3 regions of the Streptomyces sp. NPDC045287 genome follow, and region 3 is predicted to be linked to each of the others. Evidence: riboswitches for the same ligand, from Rfam matches in the RefSeq annotation. Region 3 holds a riboswitch; each other region holds the start of a gene.

Region 1 (5,488 bases), on a different contig from region 3:
CCGGTGACGGCCGGCACGACCTGCTCGCCGTGGACGGGTCGGGCGTGCTCTGGCTGTACCGGGGCACGGGCGACCCGGCGCGGCCCTTCGAGGCCCGTCGCCAGGCCGGCACCGGCTGGAACATCTACACCTCCCTCACCGGTGGCCTCGACGTCACCGGTGACCGGAAGGCCGACCTGATCGCCCGCGACGGCTCCGGCGCGCTCTGGCTCTACCAGGGCACCGGCGACGGCAACGCCCCGCTCCAGGCCCGCCGCCAGATCGGCACCGGCTGGAACATCTACGACGTGCTCGTCGCGTACGGCGACGTCACGGCGGACGGCCACCCGGAGCTGCTCGCCCGCGACACGGCCGGTGTCCTGTGGCAGTACACGGGCACCGGGAACGCGGCGGCGCCGTTCCGGTCGCGCGTCCAGGTCGCCCAGCACTGGGACGGGTTCGACGCCGTCCTCTGACGGATCGTCAGGCCCGGTGCGCCGCCGCCCGCGGCCGGCCGGTCAGCCGGCCGGCCGGCGGGTCGGTCGGCGGGCCGGCCGGTCAGCGGGTCGGTCGGTCGGCCGGTCGGTCGGCGGGCTGGTCGGTCAGCGGGCGGAAGTGGCGGGCGAGCGCCCAGGCGGCGACCCGCTCGCCCGTCCGCGTGCCGACCGTGTTCGCCGTACGGGTGTGGATGCCCGCCCAGGTGCGAGCGTTCACGACGTCCCGGTTGTACTCGTGGGCGGAGGCGTAGTACCGGGTCTCCTTCGCGAAGGCCGACGTGATGCGCAGGTCGAGGAACGGGCTGCCGGACAGCAGCGTCAACGTCCGGGCCAAGGCGCCGGTGGTGGTGGTGTGGCCACTGAGGTAGTCGGGGTGCGAGGGGGTCTCCAGGAGCGGCTCCCACGCCGGGTCGGCCTGGGTGCGGGGGTTGTTGTCGCGGTCGGCCTCGCGGATCGCGGTGATGGGCCGCCAGGTGCCGTAGTGCAGCTTGGCGTCCCACGCGGCGATCGTCGCGTCGATCTGGACGGTGTTGACGGCGGCGAACAGGCGTGCCGTGTCGACCAGGTCGAGGCCGTTCCGCGCGGCGCGGTCGGCCAGGGCGCCCTGCAGGTCGAGGTCGACGAAGAACCGCGCGGTGTCGGTCTGCCACCGGCTCCGCACCGGGCTGTCCTTCGCGCCGTACGCCTTCACCTCGTTCAGGTCGGCGGCGTAGCGGGCGGACGGCAGCGCGGGCGGCGGCCCGGGACGGAACCGGTCGGGCCGGTCCATGAGCAGTGGGCGCAGCCGTGCCAGCCACGCGGTGGCGAAGGGGCGGTACGCCGTCGGTGTGGGGCGCCACACCCCGGGGGCGGGGGAGGCCGGGAAGGCGACCCGGGCGCCGTGGCCGTCGTTCTTCCGCAACGCGATGACGTGGGTGGCCGCGCGGTGGCCGAACGCCACCCCCGCCTTCTCCGCCCACCCGTCCGGCACCGCGGCGAGCGAGGCGGCGTGGGCGGCCCTCAGTCGGGCCGCCGCCTGCGGGAAGTAGTGCCGCAGCACGTCGTGGGCGGCGGTCGCGGCGGCGGCCACGGACGACGCCGTACGAGGCGCCCGTCCGTTCCAGCGGTACGGCTCGTACCGGCCCTCGATCCCGACCACCGCGTTGTACATGCCCGCCGAGACGAGGGCGTGCCACAGGGCCTTCTCCGGCGAGATCAGACGGTTCTCGGGGTCCACGACCTCCGCCGTCAGTCGCGCCCAGTCGGCGATGACGGAGCCGGGGGCGGAGGCGGAGGACGCGCCCTGCGGCGCCGGTGCCGCAGGCGCGGGGACCGGCGCCGCGACCGCCGTCAGACCCAACAGCACGGCCGCGGCCGCCAGGGTCCGACGCGGTGACGTCCTCATCGATCTCTTATGCACTTTTACCCCTTTTCAGTCGATATCTGCCACTCACACCTTCGGCGTTCGGATGGGAAGCGCAATCGCACTCGCCGTTCCAGGTGCTCCAAGCACCCGTACGGAGCCGATCCGGGGTACATGTCCGGCTTATTACCATTTGAGGGTATTAATTTAATATGGACTACTTACCTCCTTTTTGTGGTGGGGTGGTAGGGGGTGGGCGGGAGGCGAAAACCGTGATGTCGGTCACGGCGGGCGGACGGCGGAATTCCCCGGACGCCGCGCGGGGGCACGGAATTCACCGCCGAACGGGGCTGCAATGGATCATCGGCCGGAATTCCCGCCCTTGTTCCTCCCGGCGGATTTCGTTTACGGTCACCGTCATTCCGGAGGGAACGCCGAATCCTGCCGCCTTCCGGATTCCAGCACCCACACACGCGCGCTCGGCAGGAGCGGGGGAACCAGGTAAGTCGCCGGTCCGGTGTCCGGAGCGGCTAGGGGTGAAGTCGCGGGAGACTGCGGCCGGGCATCTCCCGCCCGAACCCGACAGCTCACCTCGCAGGCGTCGGAGAGGAAAATCCCCATGCCCGCACAGGGTAAGCACCGTCGCCCCAAGAACAGCCGCCTCAGCCGCGGGCTCGTCGTCGCGAGTACCGGCGGGGCCGCCCTCGCCCTGCCCCTGACCGGCGCCGCCACCGCCTCCGCCGCACCGGTCGCGGCGCCCGCCGTGGCCGTCGTCGCGCCGGCCGCCGCCGTCCAGGCCGCCAAGCCCGTGACGTACACCGTGACCGTCGGCGACACCCTTTCCGGTATCGCCGGCGAGCATTCCGTGAGCGGCGGCTGGAAGAAGCTGTACGAGGACAACAAGAAGGCCATCGGTGACGACCCGTCACACATCCGGCCCGGTCTGAAGCTCACCGTCGGCGCCGCGGCGGCGGCTTCGGCGGAGCGTTCCGAACCGGCCCGCGCCGACCGCTCCGAGGCCCGCGCCGTCGTCACCCCCGTCGCGGTGAAGACGTACGCCGACAACCTCGACGGCTGGATCAAGGAATCGCTGGACATCATGGCCCAGCACGGAATTCCGGGAACCTACGACGGAATTCACCGCAACGTCATGCGCGAGTCCTCCGGCAATCCGCTCGCCATCAACAACTGGGACTCCAACGCCGCCGCCGGGACGCCCTCCAAGGGGCTCCTCCAGGTCATCGACCCCACGTTCAGCGCCTACCACGTGCCCGGCACGTCCCTGGACCCGTTCGACCCGGTCGCCAACATCACCGCCGCGTGCAACTACGCCGCCGACCGGTACGGATCCATCGACAACGTCAACGGCCCGTACTGACCCGCCCTCCGGGCACCCGACGCGCCGGACCCCGGCCCGCCGGGTGCCCGGTCGCGCACGTCAGCGGTAGAGGGCCGGCCGCTCCACCAGGCCGACCTCCACCCGGCGGCCCTCGGCCCGCGCCCGGAGGGCCGCCTCGCAGACGGCCGCCGCCGCGTACCCGTCCCAGCAGCTCGGGCCGGTGGCCCCACCGCGCAGGGCGGCGTCCACCCAGGCCCGCACCTGCCGGTCGTACGCCTCCTCGAACCGCTCCACGAACCCCGGCGCGATCGAACCGCCCCACCGGCCGCCCGCGGCGACGAGCATCCCGTGCGCGTCGCCGATCCGCGCGGTGCCGTTCTCGCACACCGCCTCGGCCTGCACCTGGTACCCGAAGCGGCAGTTGACGTAGACCTCCACGTCGGCGAGCGCCCCGCCGTCCGTCTCGAAGACCGCGAACTGCGGGTCGTCGACGCCCTCGGGGGCGTTCCCCGACGGCCGCGGCCGCATCACCGTCACCGCCGTGATCTCCTGGCCCAGCAGCCACCGCGTGACGTCCACCTCGTGGACCGCCGAGTCGCCGAGGAGCATCTCGCCGGTGAACCAGGGCGGCGACGAGGCGTTGCGGTGCCGGTGGTGCAGCATCAGCGGCCGACCCAGCCCGCCGCCGTCCAGCAGCGCCTTCAGCCGCAGGTACTCGGCGTCGTACCGCCGCATGAAACCCACCTGGACCAGCCGCCTGCCCAGCCGCTCCTCCGCCCGCAGCACCCGCAGCGCGGACGCCGCGTCCGGGGTGAGCGGCTTCTCGCACAGCACCGGGAGCCCGCGCCGGAGCGCCGCCATCAGCGCCGCCTCGTGCGCCGGACCGGGGGAGGCGACGAGCACGGCGTCCACGCCGGGCGCGGCGATCGCGGCGGCCGGGTCGGTGTACGCCGCGCAGCCGTCGACACCGTCCGCGACGGCCTTCGCCCGCTCGGCGTCCACGTCCGCGACGGCGGCCACCCGCGCCCCGCTGATCACCCGGTCGATGCGGCGCACGTGGTCGGCGCCCATCCGGCCGGCGCCGACGACGGCCACGCCGAGCGTTCCGCGCTGGGTCATGGTCGAAGGTCTCCTTCCCCGAGGTCCGGGAGGTCGGAAGGTCCGGCAGGTCACAGGGACCGGGGGCCCTGGATCCGGAGGGACCGGGAGGCCCTGGGGGCTGGAGGGCCCGGAGGGACCGGGAGCCCCGGGGTCCGGCAGGTCCGGAGGGACCGGGAAGCCCCGGAGGCCCGCCGGTCAGGCACCGCAGGAGCGGAGGAACCGGCGCGTGCGCACCGCGATCGGCAGCGGCCGGTCCGGCGGGCACGGGTACATGTCCTGCTCCACGATGGCGAACAGGTCCACGCCGAGCCGCTGCGCCGCCGCGAGCACCGGTTCGAGCGCGGGGACGCCGGACGGCGGCTCGCACATCACCCCGCGCCGCACGGCCTGCCCGAACGGGACGCCGTTCTCGACGACCTCCGCCAGGACGGCCGGGTCGACCTGCTTGAGGTGCAGGTAGCCGACGCGCTCCCCGTACGTCTCGATCAGCTTGACGCTGTCGCCGCCGCAGTACGCGTAGTGCCCCGTGTCCAGGCACAGCGAGACCAGGTCGGGATCGGTCGCGTCGAGGAACCGCTCCACGTGCTCCTCCGTGTCGAGGTGCGTGTCGGCGTGCGGGTGGACGACGATGCCGAGGCCGTACCGCTCCCGCACCTCGCGGCCCAGCCGCTCCGTGCCGCGGGCGAGGTCCGCCCACTGCCCGGCGGTCAGCTCGGGCGGTTCGACGACCTCGGCGGTCCTGTCGTCCCGCCAGAACGAGGGGATGACCACCAGGTGCCGCGCGCCCATGGCGCGGGTCAGCTCCGCGACCCGGCTCACCCGCTCCCAGGTCGCGTCCCAGACGGCGGGGCCCCGGTGCAGGGAGGTGAAGACCGTGCCGGCGGAGACCTTCAGGCCGCGCCGGGCGGTCTCGTCGGAGAGCCGGGCCGGGTCGGTCGGGAGGTAGCCGTACGGGCCGAGCTCGATCCACTCGTACCCGGCCCCGGCCACCTCGTCCAGGAACCTCTCCCAGGGCACCTGCCGCGGGTCGTCGGGGAACCACACCCCCCACGAGTCCGGCGCGGAACCGATCCTGATGCGGTCGAGGGACGGGGTGCCGACGGTGTCCATACGCGGTCCTTTCACCCGGGCGCGGGCGGTGCTGGGCGGTCTGGTACGGGCGGGTTCGACGGTGGTCCGACCCTATCGGCACGATGCCGCGCCGCGGGCGGTGCCCGGTCCGCCCGTCCG
Region 2 (5,488 bases), on a different contig from region 3:
GCAACGGCACGTACGCCCTGCTCCGCAACCCCGGCGAGCGCGCCCGCCTCCAGCGGTCCCTCGCCGCGGGCGAGACGGGGCTGCTCGCCACGGCCGTGGAGGAACTGCTGCGCTACGACGGGCCGGTCGAGCTGGCGACCTGGCGTTACGCGACGCAGCCGCTCGTCCTCGGCGGGCAGCGGATCGAGCCCGGCGAACCCGTCCTCGTCGTCCTCGCCGCGGCCGACCGGGACCCGGAGCGGTTCGACGCCCCGGACACCCTGGACCTCGGGCGGACCGACAACCAGCACCTCGGGTACGGGCACGGCATCCACTACTGCCTGGGCGCGCCGCTCGCCCGGCTGGAGGGGCAGGCCGCGCTGGCCACGCTGCTGACGCGCCTGCCCGACCTGCGCCTCGCCGTCGACCCGGACGAACTGCGGTGGCGCGGCGGGCTCATCATGCGCGGGCTGCGGACCCTCCCGGTGGAGTTCACCCCCGAAAGGGCCTGACGGACCATCAGCTCTGTGATGTTCGCGTAATCTCCCCTGCATCGACTTGTGACTGGCGTTCGAATGCCGCTACGTTCACCGTCACCTCAGCAGTCACGCGAAAGGTCCAACGCATGCGCTCCGGGAACGGACGACACCGTCGACCCCGTCAGGCTCCCGCCCTCGTCGTCGCCGCGGGGGTGACCGGATCGGCGATCGCCCTGCCGCTGCTCGGCGCGGGCACCGCGTCCGCCGCCGACGCCGCCACCTGGGACCGGGTCGCCGAGTGCGAGACCGGCGGCATGTGGAGCGCCGACCTCGGCAACGGCTACTACGGCGGCCTCCAGTTCTCGCAGGAGACCTGGCAGGCGTACGGGGGCACGGCGTACGCGCCGCGCGCCGACCTCGCCAGCCGCTCCCAGCAGATCGCCGTCGCGGAGAAGGTCTTCGCCGCGCGGGGCTCCGCCGCGTGGGAGACCTGTGCGCCCATCGCGGGCCTGGCCGGTGCGGGCGACCCCGCCCCGGCGGAGACCGGCCCGGGTGCCACGCCGGAGCCGTCCGCGAGCACCGGTGCGGACGCCGGGGCGTCGAAGGAGCCCGCCGCGCGGGACGGGAAGGCCGCCACCGAGGGCGCCACGACCCCCTCCGGCACGGCCGAGGGCGGCGGGAAGGCCACCGCCCCCGCCGTCCCGGACGCGACGGTCACGCCGACCGCGCCCTCCGACGACCCCGCGGACCCCGCCGCCTCCGGCGACGCGCCCGCGGCCGACGGCGGCACGGGCGGCTCCGCCTCCGGCACGGGCAGGCACCGCGGCGAGCCGGCCAAGGAGGAGGCCACGACCGCTCCGACCGTTCCGGGCGCCACCGATGACTCCGGCGAGTCCGGCGAATCCGCTGAATCCGGCAATGCGGTCAGTGGGCGTGAAACCGGTAGACACACCTCGCGGGGTGACGGAACGGCACGTACTGCGGAGGGCCTCGCCGCGGACGGCACGTACACCGTCCAGCCCGGCGACAACCTGTGGGCCATCGCGGACACCCACGAGCTGGCCGGCGGCTGGCCGGCGCTCTACGACGCGAACCGCGAGACCGTGGGTACCGACCCCGATCTCATCCTCCCTGGCCAGAGCCTCGATCTGGGCGTGAATGAGGGGTAGTTACGGGCCGAATGTCCGTTTCTCGGAAGTGAGACAAGAGTCTCTTTGCCCCAACTCGCGCCCCTGCGCCGCCCGATCCGCCCGTCTCCGCCCCTACCTGCGCAAACACCCGCAAGAGGTGGGCGCGTAGGGGTGGATTGACCCGGATGTCCCCCTTTGAACTTGGGGCGGGTCTGTGCTTACCGTCGATACCGCTCGCCACCGCGGGCCCCGTCCGACCGGTAACGCCGAATCCTGCCGCCGGACGACGGGAACAGTCGACGCTTCCAGCGCCGTAGGCAGGAGCGGGGGACCCAAGGTAAGTGCCGGGCCCGGCCGTTGAGAGACGACCGGAACCGGCTCGGGGTGAAGCCGCGCGCCCAGCGCGCGGCCGGGCACTCACCAGGCCCGAACCCGACAGCTCACCTCGTAGGCGTCGGTGAGGAGATCCGCCATGCTGAATTCCGATTCCGGCAAGGGAAAGCACCGTCGCCCGTCCAAGGCCGTCCGTCTCGTCGCGTTCGCCGGCATCACCGGCGTGGCCGTCGCCGCCCCGCTGATGGGCGCCACGTCCGCCAGCGCCGCGACCGCCTCCGAGTGGGACCGCGTCGCGCAGTGCGAGTCCGGCGGCAACTGGTCCATCAACACCGGCAACGGCTACTACGGCGGCCTGCAGTTCTCGGCCTCCACGTGGGCCGCGTACGGCGGCACGCAGTACGCCTCCACCGCCGACCGGGCCAGCAAGGCCCAGCAGATAGAGATCGCCGAGAAGGTCCTCGCGGGCCAGGGCAAGGGCGCCTGGCCGGTCTGCGGCGTCGGCCTGTCCAGCGCGCCGTACGGTGGCGGCGCCGCCGCCGAGCGCACCGCCGAGGAGCCCACCACGCGCAGCGAGCAGCGCACCGCGCCCAAGCCGGCCCAGCCCGAGGCGGCGGCCCCCAAGGCGGCGGCCCCCAAGGCCAAGGCCGAGACCGTCACCACCCCGACCGGCGAGAAGGTCGAGAAGGGCGACGGCGAGTACGAGGTCAAGGCCGGCGACACGCTCAGCTCCATCGCCACGGCCGAGGGCGTCAAGGGCGGCTGGAAGAAGCTGTTCGACCTGAACGAGGACATCGTCGACGACGCCGACCTCATCTACCCGGGCCAGCAGCTCCACCTGAGCTGACCCGGAGGCGGTCCGGCCGGACCCACCCGGCCGGCCGCTCCCCCCCCCGAGCCGGCCCCGGCTCGTCGCGCATCCCCCGTACGCGGCGAGCCGGGGCCTCCCCCGTTTCGGGGCAAACCGGTCCAGGACGGATGAGAACGGGGGCGCTCAAGGTGGTTACCGTCCAGTAGGAATGGCGGCTGTTCACCCCGCAATCCACCGCTTCGTGCCCTTTTTCGTCCCAGCGGGCGGGCGGTCGCGGGCCCCGGCCCTCCGGGGCGGTTAGGCTCTTGCCGCAAGGCCAAAGATCCTGCACTCCATGCGTCACATCCCAGAAGGAGATGCTCGTGCCGTCCATCGACGTCGTCGTAGCCCGGGAAATCCTGGACTCCCGAGGCAACCCCACGGTCGAGGTCGAGGTCGGCCTCGACGACGGCAGCACCGGCCGTGCTGCCGTCCCGTCCGGTGCCTCCACCGGTGCGTTCGAGGCCCTCGAGCTCCGCGACGGTGACAAGGACCGCTACCTCGGCAAGGGTGTCGAGAAGGCCGTGCTCGCCGTCATCGAGCAGATCGGCCCGGAGCTCGTCGGCTACGACGCCACCGAGCAGCGGCTGATCGACCAGGCGATGTTCGACCTGGACGCCACCCCGGACAAGTCCTCCCTCGGCGCCAACGCCATCCTCGGCGTCTCCCTCGCCGTGGCGCACGCCGCCTCCGAGGCGTCCGACCTGCCGCTCTTCCGCTACCTGGGCGGCCCGAACGCGCACCTGCTGCCGGTGCCGATGATGAACATCCTGAACGGCGGCTCGCACGCCGACTCCAACGTGGACATCCAGGAGTTCATGATCGCCCCGATCGGCGCGGAGTCCTTCTCCGAGGCCCTGCGCTGGGGCACCGAGGTCTACCACACCCTGAAGAAGGTCCTGAAGGACAAGGGCCTGTCCACCGGCCTCGGCGACGAGGGCGGCTTCGCCCCGAACCTGGAGTCCAACCGCGCCGCCCTCGACCTCATCCTGGAGGCGATCAAGCAGGCCGGCTACACCCCGGGCAAGGACATCGCGCTCGCCCTGGACGTCGCCGCGTCCGAGTTCTACAAGGACGGCGCGTACGCCTTCGAGGGCAAGTCCCGCACGGCCGCCGAGATGACCGAGTACTACGAGGAGCTCGTCGCCTCGTACCCGCTCGTCTCCATCGAGGACCCGCTGTTCGAGGACGACTGGGACGGCTGGAAGACCATCACCGAGAAGCTCGGCTCGAAGGTCCAGCTCGTCGGCGACGACCTGTTCGTCACCAACCCGGAGCGCCTGGCCCGCGGCATCGAGGAGGGCGCGGCCAACGCCCTGCTCGTCAAGGTCAACCAGATCGGCTCCCTCACGGAGACCCTGGACGCCGTCGAGCTGGCCCAGCGCAACGGCTTCAAGTGCATGATGTCCCACCGCTCCGGCGAGACCGAGGACGTCACCATCGCCGACCTGGCCGTCGCCACCAACTGCGGCCAGATCAAGACCGGCGCCCCGGCCCGCTCCGAGCGCGTCGCCAAGTACAACCAGCTCCTGCGCATCGAGGAGATCCTCGACGACGCCGCGGTGTACGCCGGCCGCAGCGCGTTCCCGCGGTTCCGCCCCGCGAACGACTGAACGAGCGGGGGCCGGCGCCTCGTCGCCCCCGGTTGCGTACGTCCCCGGCCACGGTCCCGTACCGTGTCCGGGGACGTCGTACGTGAGGAGGGGCGAGCCGATGGGCCAGGACCGGGACCGGTTCTCGACCGCGACGAGGCTGCGGCTGCTCGGCGAGCAGACCGCCGCCCGCGTCTACCGTTCCCAGAGCCGCCGCCAGGCGCGCCGCTCCCGGCTCACCGGCCGGGCCGCCTTCCTCGCCCTCGTCGTCTGCACCATGGTCGTCGCCCTCGCCTACCCGATGCGCCAGTACGTGTCGCAGCGCGGCGAGATCGCCGAGCAGGAGCGGCTGGCCGAGGAGGCCGCCGCCCGCGTCGAACGGCTGCGCGACGAGAAGGCCCGCCTCCAGGACGACGCCTACGTCAAGCGGCTCGCCCGCCAGCACCTCCACTACGTGATGCCCGGCGAGACCGCCTTCACGATGAACGACCCCGGGGCGGCCCGGCGGCACCGCACCGACCAGGGCGGCACCGGCCGGCCCTGGTACTCCAGCGTCTGGGACGGCGTGGACCGCGCCGACCAGCAGAACCGATAGCCGCTGGGCCGCCCCCGGCGGTCCCGCGCCCCACCAGGACCGAGCAGGATCAAGGCAGGCATGGAAACGCCCCCTCCGCAGACCGAACGCACCGAGCCGACCGAGGCCGACGTCGCGGCCTTCAAGGAACAGCTCGGCCGCCCGCCGCGCGGCCTGCGGGCCATCGCGCACCGCTGCCCGTGCGGCGAGCCCGACGTCGTCGAGACCGCGCCCCGGCTCCCCGACGGCACGCCGTTCCCGACGACGTACTACCTCACGTGCCCCCGCGCGAACTCCGCGATCGGCACGCTGGAGGCGAACGGCGTCATGAAGGAGATGACCGAGCGCCTCGGCACCGACCCCGAGCTGGCCGCCGCCTACCGGGCCGCGCACGAGGACTACATCGCCCGCCGCGACGCCATCGAGGTCCTCACCGGCTTCCCCAGCGCCGGCGGCATGCCGGACCGCGTGAAGTGCCTGCACGTCCTGGTCGCCCACTCCCTGGTCGCCGGGCCGGGCGTGAACCCGCTGGGCGACGAGGCGCTGGCGAT
Region 3 (5,488 bases):
GCCGGCCGGCCCCGCCCAGCCGGCCATCCCGGCGTACCACCCGCGGCCGTCGTTCGACGCCGTGCCGGACCGGGCCCGTTGGCGGTACAAGCCGCGGGGCGCGTTCTGGCGCAGCAGGGCGGTGCGCGCCTCGGCCGTGATCCTGGTGCTGGCCCTGTGCGCCCTGGTGATCCTGGCGCTGGTGCGGGAGCAGACGGGAACGGCGGGTTTCGTGGTCGGCCTCGGGCTGGCGCTGCTGCCCGTACCGCTGCTGGCGGCGGCGTTCCGCTGGCTGGACCGGGTGGAGCCGGGTCCGTGGAGGAACCTGCTGTTCGCCTTCGCCTGGGGGGCGTTCGCGGCGGCGCTCGTCGCGATCCTCGCCAACACGTTCGCGACGCGCTGGATAGCCACGGCGACGGCGGACCCGACGTCGGCGGACACGCTCGGCGCGACCGTCGTCGCCCCCGTCGTGGAGGAGGGCGCGAAGGCCGTCGCGATCCTGCTGGTCTTCCTGTTCCGCAGGCGGGACTTCACGGGGCTGGTCGACGGCGTGGTCGTCGCCGGGTTCACGGCGACGGGCTTCGCGTTCACCGAGAACATCCTGTACCTGGGGAGCGCCTTCGACGAGGACCAGGAGTTCGGGACGTCCGGCTTCGAGTCGGTGACGGCGGTGACGTTCTTCGTCCGGGTCGTGATGTCGCCGTTCGCGCACCCGCTGTTCACGGTCCTGACGGGCATCGGGTTCGGCGTCGCCGCGATGACGGCGCGCCGGCGCAGGGTGGTGCGGACGCTGCTGCCGCTGCTGGGGCTGGTCCTGGCGATGGGGGTGCACGCGCTGTGGAACGGCTCGACGACGTTCGGGCCGTGGGGCTTCCTCCTCGTGTACGGGGCGTTCATGCTGCCGGCGCTGGGTCTGCTGACGTGGCTGGTGATATGGACGCGCCAGCGGGAGCTGCGGACGATATCCGGCGAGCTGCCGGCGTACGCGGCGGCCGGTTGGCTGTCCGCCGACGAGCCGCTCGCGCTGTCGTCGATGCAGGCGCGGAGCCTGGCGCGGTCCTACGCGGCGCGCACGTTCGGCCCGGCGGCGGCGCGGTCGGTGGGCGAGTACGAGGCGTTCGCGACGTCCCTGGCGTTCCTGCGGTACCGGGCGCGGCGGGGTGTGGCGGACCAGGATTTCACGGCGCGGGAGCAGGAGCTGCTGCACCACATGTGGCAGCGGAAGGAGGTGGCCGCCCCGGCCCTGACGTTCGCGGCGCGCGCGACGGGCCGGGTGTGGACGCCGCCGCCGCACCGCGACTACGCGGGCTACAACCCGTACCGCTACTGAGGCCGGGCGCGGCCGGGCCCGAAACACGGCCGGGCCCCGAGAGCGGGGCGCGGGACCGGGGCCCGGGACCGGGGGCGCGGCCGGGCCCCGGGACCAGAGCACGGTCGGGACCCGGGGCCGGGAAGAGCGGACCGGCAGCCCTGGCGTCGGGGGGTGTGCCGCCGGGGCTGCCGGGATCGGGGGTCCGGCGCGGGACGCGCCGGGGTACCGGGACGCGTCGGGGCGCCGGGGTGTCAGATGGTGAGGCCCTTGCCGCGCAGCCAGGCCAGCGGGTCGATGCCGCTGCCGGAGGCGGTGTGGACCTCCAGGTGGAGGTGCGCCCCGGTGACGTTGCCGGTCGAACCGACGCGGCCGATCGTGTCGCCGGTGCCGACGGACTGCCCGGCGCTGACGGTCATCGAGGAGAGGTGGCAGTACCAGACCTCGGTGCCGTCCGCCAGCTCCAGCACGACGCGGTAGCCGTACGCACCGGACCAGCCGGCCGACTTGACGGTGCCGCTGTGGACGGCGTTGGCCGGGGTGCCGGTGGGGGCGGCCAGGTCGAGGCCGGTGTGGTAGCCGGAGGACCACATGGAGCCGGCCTGGCCGTACGTGGAGGTGATCGTGTACGAGGAGGTCGGCAGGGCGTAGCTCGCGGCGAGCTTGGCCAGGCGCTTGGCCTCGGCCTTCGCGGCGGCTTCCGCCTCGGCGCGCTTGCGCTCCTTCTCGGCGGCCTTCGCCTCGGCCTCGGCGGCGGCCTGCTGGGCGGCGGCCTCCTCCGCGGCCTTCTCCGCGGCCGCCTTCTCGGCGGCGGCCCGGGCCTCGGCCTCGGCGGACGCCTGCTGCTGCTCGGCCTGCTGGAGGATGCGCGCCCGCAGCGCCTCGCCCGCGTCGGCCTCGGCACCGGCGCCCCGGGCGTCGGCGGGGCCGTTCCCGGTGGACAGGGCGAGCGTGGCGAGACCGGCGGAGGCGGGGGCCTCGTCGGGGGCGTCGTCCGCGTCGTCGCCGAGGAACGCGCCGACGCCGGGGAGCGAGGAGGCGTCGGGGAGGTTGATGTCCGGCAGGGATATCGCGACGCTGGGCTTGTCGTGCGCGGTGGCCATGCCGCCCGCGCCGACGGCGGCGATGACGCCGACCCCGAGGACGGTGGAGCTGCGGGCGAGGCCGCCGCGCTGCTTGACCACACGGTGCCGGCCCCGGACGGGGCGGACGGTCTCCTCGGTGGGGTTCCACTCGGAGGCGGCCGCGGGGGCGGCGGTGGCCGGAAGTCCCGAAGCGGTGGGACGGCCGGTCATGTCGTACGAGCCGAAGGGGGCTTCGGGGGCAGGCCTGTTGGACGCCACGGAGGCGTACTCCTTTCCTTCCTTCTCCGCCTACCGGGTTAGCTGACGGGTTCGGAGCAGGAAGGTCCCCTACGGGCCGGTGAAGGCCCGATTCACCCCAAGTGCGGTGGTTCCCCGGTTCCCTTGCGGGATTCGGCGCATGCGCACGGCGCCGCCTTCTGCGACGACTGATACGACCGCGCTGCGTTATCGAACGTTAATAGAAGCCGGGCCCGTATTCCAAGCCGCTCCCGGGAACACCTCGCTCACTCGGCAGTGAATCAAGGCCCTATAAAGGGACAAGTCACAGCGAATTGACCCGCTGTCAGGCGGTCGCGCCCCCGAAACTCCTCGATCAAGTTTCTGACCGTGTGTCAATTGTTATCGCACAGAGCGGCCTGTCGATCACGCAGGGTAGATACCGGCCCCGGTGCCCCGCCGACCTGCCGCGCAGACACCCGGACACCCGGCCCCGCAGACACGCAGACACGCAGACACGCCGAAGGCCCGGTGCTGTGTGCACCGGGCCTTCGGTTTCAGTAGCGGGGACAGGATTTGAACCTGCGACCTCTGGGTTATGAGCCCAGCGAGCTACCGAGCTGCTCCACCCCGCGTCGATGAACACCACCTTACGCTATTCCAGCGAAGGTCATTCACCATTTCGCGCTCCACGGCCGGAAAGTTTCCGGCGGCCCCTCTCCGGAGGCCCGGAACCACGCCGCGCGAGCCCGGCCGCCCGGCTCGGCCCTCCCTCCCGGAGGAGGTCGCGGACCCCCGGTGACCGGGGCGGGCGGAGTACCGTGGGAAGTAGTGGACGTCCGGTTCGCCGAAGGGACCGGATCCCGTAGACAGGCGGACATCAGCATGGCCCACTCCGACACGCCTCCCGCCCCCGGGCACCTGCCGGACACCCTCCACGAAGCGGTGGAGCCGGGGACGGCGCTCCTGCGGCTGGAGACGACCCGCTCCCGCGAGGGCGTCCTCGACGGGGCGTGGTGGCCGCGCTCCCACGACATCGCGGAGGAGCTGCCCGCCCTGGTGAGCGCCCTGACCGAGCACCTCGGCCCGATCTCCCGCGTCGGCCTGGACGCCGCCGCCTGGGAGGGGCTCCCGGCCCGGCTGGTCGTCGACGAGCGGGTGGTGCGCATCGACTCGTTCCCCGTCGGGGACGACACCGTCCTGGTCACCCGCGGGGACCAGGACCACTTCTCGCTGCTCGTCGTGCCTCCGGACACGCCCCGGGACGAGGCGCGCACCGCGATGGCGCAGGCCGTCCGCGCCGACAACGTCACGCAGGCCCGGCAGATCCTCGTCGACACGCGCACCGGGCGGAGGGCCGGCCCTCCCCGGGGCTGACCCGTGCGGGGACCACCGCACCGACCCGCGCGGACGCACTGACCCTCGCGGGCGCACTGACCCGCGCGGGGCCGTCCCGCCGCATTGGCCCACCGCAGGACCGCCCCGCCGCGCGGGCCCCACGGGACCGACCCACCCGAGCCCCACGGGCCGATCCCCCACACGGACTCTCCACGGGCCACCCGGCCCCGCGGAAACACGGGCCCCACGGGCCCCACGGGACCGACCCGCCGCGCGGGCCGCGCGGAGGGCCGCCTAGCGCCTCCGGGCGCCGCGCCGGGAGAGATGGGCGCCGAAGAAGATCAGGTCGGCCACGAGGACGACGGCACCGATGATCAGCAGGTACATCATCCCCTTGACCGCGACGCCGATGAGGCCGAGCACGACGGCCACGAGGACGAGGAACAGGAAGATCGCCATGGTCTGGAACTCCTCCGTGCGACGGTCCGGTTCAACGGCGCGCGAGTTGCCGTTCGCCGGCGGCACCGGGCCGGTAGGCCAGGCCGTAGTGGTGGAAGACGGCTTGCTCGTCCTCGGCGGCGAGCACGTCGTCGGTACCGATGGCGGGGGACTTGCGGACCGTGCCCCTGTCGTACGGGACCCTGACGTAGCCCGGTCCGACGGTCGCGTCGTCGAGCGGGACGAACACCAGGCGCTGGCGGGTGGGCAGCCCCGTCCGGACGGTGGCCATGGCGGGTTCGTCCGTCGCGGTGCTCACGTAGATCGCCTCCAGCACGCCGATCTTGTGCCCCTTCGGGTCCACGACGTCCCGGTTCCGCCACTCCCGGATGTCTGCTGGATGGATCATGCGGTCTGCTCCCTGGTCGGGCCGCGCTCCGGGCAGGGCCGCTCCACCGGTCGGCGGCGGCGCGACGACGTGCCCGCCCCTGTCTCCTTCCAGCCTGCCCCGACCCTCCTCCGGCCGCCACACGGGCTCGACCGGCCATGCCGCGGAGCCCGGCCCCGCGTACCCCTCCCGGCGGTCGGCCCCGCCGCCCCCGAGCCCCCTCCGTACCCGAGCCCCCTCCGTACCCGAGCCCCCTCCGTACCGGGCCACCGCCTTACCGGCGCCGCCGGCGCGCGGAACGGGTCCCGGCACACGTGTGCCCCGGCCGGGGAAACCGACCGGGGCACGGACTCGGTGACCGGAGCCTCGCGGCGGCTCCGACCTGGTAGGCCCTGTGGGACTCGAACCCACAACCAACGGATTAAAAGTCCGCTGCTCTGCCAATTGAGCTAAGGGCCCTCGACGGGTCATCCCCGAGCATAGCCCGCCGGAGGACGTGAGCCGATCGGGTATCGGCACAACACCCGTTTCCGGCGCGTCCCGAAAGGCGGACGGGCCCGCGCGCGGCACCTGGGTGTCGCGTACGGGCCCGTCCGAGGGGTCCTACGGAGTGTCAGCCGTTGCGCTTCCAGCGCGGCTTGTCGTCGCGGCGGCCGAAGGAGCCGGTGCCCCGGTGGTCGTCGCGGCGGTCGTCACGACGGCCGTACGGGCGGTCGTGGCCGGCGGGGCGGTGGC

The links. A riboswitch is a leader RNA that binds a small molecule or an ion and turns the genes downstream of it on or off. The one in region 3 is predicted to bind cyclic di-AMP.
Region 1: it holds a riboswitch for cyclic di-AMP, as region 3 does, so the genes downstream of both, AC07D6_RS03775 (LysM peptidoglycan-binding domain-containing protein) here and AC07D6_RS16495 (M23 family metallopeptidase) in region 3, are expected to answer to the same signal.
Region 2: it holds a riboswitch for cyclic di-AMP, as region 3 does, so the genes downstream of both, AC07D6_RS19570 (transglycosylase family protein) here and AC07D6_RS16495 (M23 family metallopeptidase) in region 3, are expected to answer to the same signal.

The regions. Positions count from the first base shown of each region.
Region 1 is NZ_JBWKJG010000002.1:114,617-120,104, forward strand. It holds gene AC07D6_RS03765 (FG-GAP repeat domain-containing protein) at 1-455, shown strand, start outside; gene AC07D6_RS03770 (vanadium-dependent haloperoxidase) at 538-1,860, opposite strand; cyclic di-AMP (ydaO/yuaA leader) riboswitch at 2,271-2,434, shown strand; gene AC07D6_RS03775 (LysM peptidoglycan-binding domain-containing protein) at 2,438-3,196, shown strand; gene AC07D6_RS03780 (Gfo/Idh/MocA family protein) at 3,257-4,276, opposite strand; gene AC07D6_RS03785 (sugar phosphate isomerase/epimerase family protein) at 4,454-5,368, opposite strand.
Region 2 is NZ_JBWKJG010000011.1:113,151-118,638, reverse strand. It holds gene AC07D6_RS19580 (cytochrome P450 family protein) at 1-491, shown strand, start outside; gene AC07D6_RS19575 (transglycosylase family protein) at 605-1,627, shown strand; cyclic di-AMP (ydaO/yuaA leader) riboswitch at 1,888-2,057, shown strand; gene AC07D6_RS19570 (transglycosylase family protein) at 2,061-2,768, shown strand; gene eno (phosphopyruvate hydratase) at 3,095-4,384, shown strand; gene AC07D6_RS19560 (FtsB family cell division protein) at 4,485-4,958, shown strand; gene AC07D6_RS19555 (DUF501 domain-containing protein) at 5,019-5,488, shown strand, end outside.
Region 3 is NZ_JBWKJG010000008.1:315,008-320,495, reverse strand. It holds gene AC07D6_RS16500 (PrsW family intramembrane metalloprotease) at 1-1,309, shown strand, start outside; gene AC07D6_RS16495 (M23 family metallopeptidase) at 1,543-2,631, opposite strand; cyclic di-AMP (ydaO/yuaA leader) riboswitch at 2,644-2,779, opposite strand; tRNA gene AC07D6_RS16490 (tRNA-Met) at 3,151-3,224, opposite strand; gene AC07D6_RS16485 (DUF5994 family protein) at 3,475-3,966, shown strand; gene AC07D6_RS16480 (hypothetical protein) at 4,222-4,386, opposite strand; gene AC07D6_RS16475 (PRC-barrel domain-containing protein) at 4,418-4,774, opposite strand; tRNA gene AC07D6_RS16470 (tRNA-Lys) at 5,137-5,212, opposite strand; partial or broken gene AC07D6_RS16465 (DEAD/DEAH box helicase) at 5,367-5,488, opposite strand, start outside.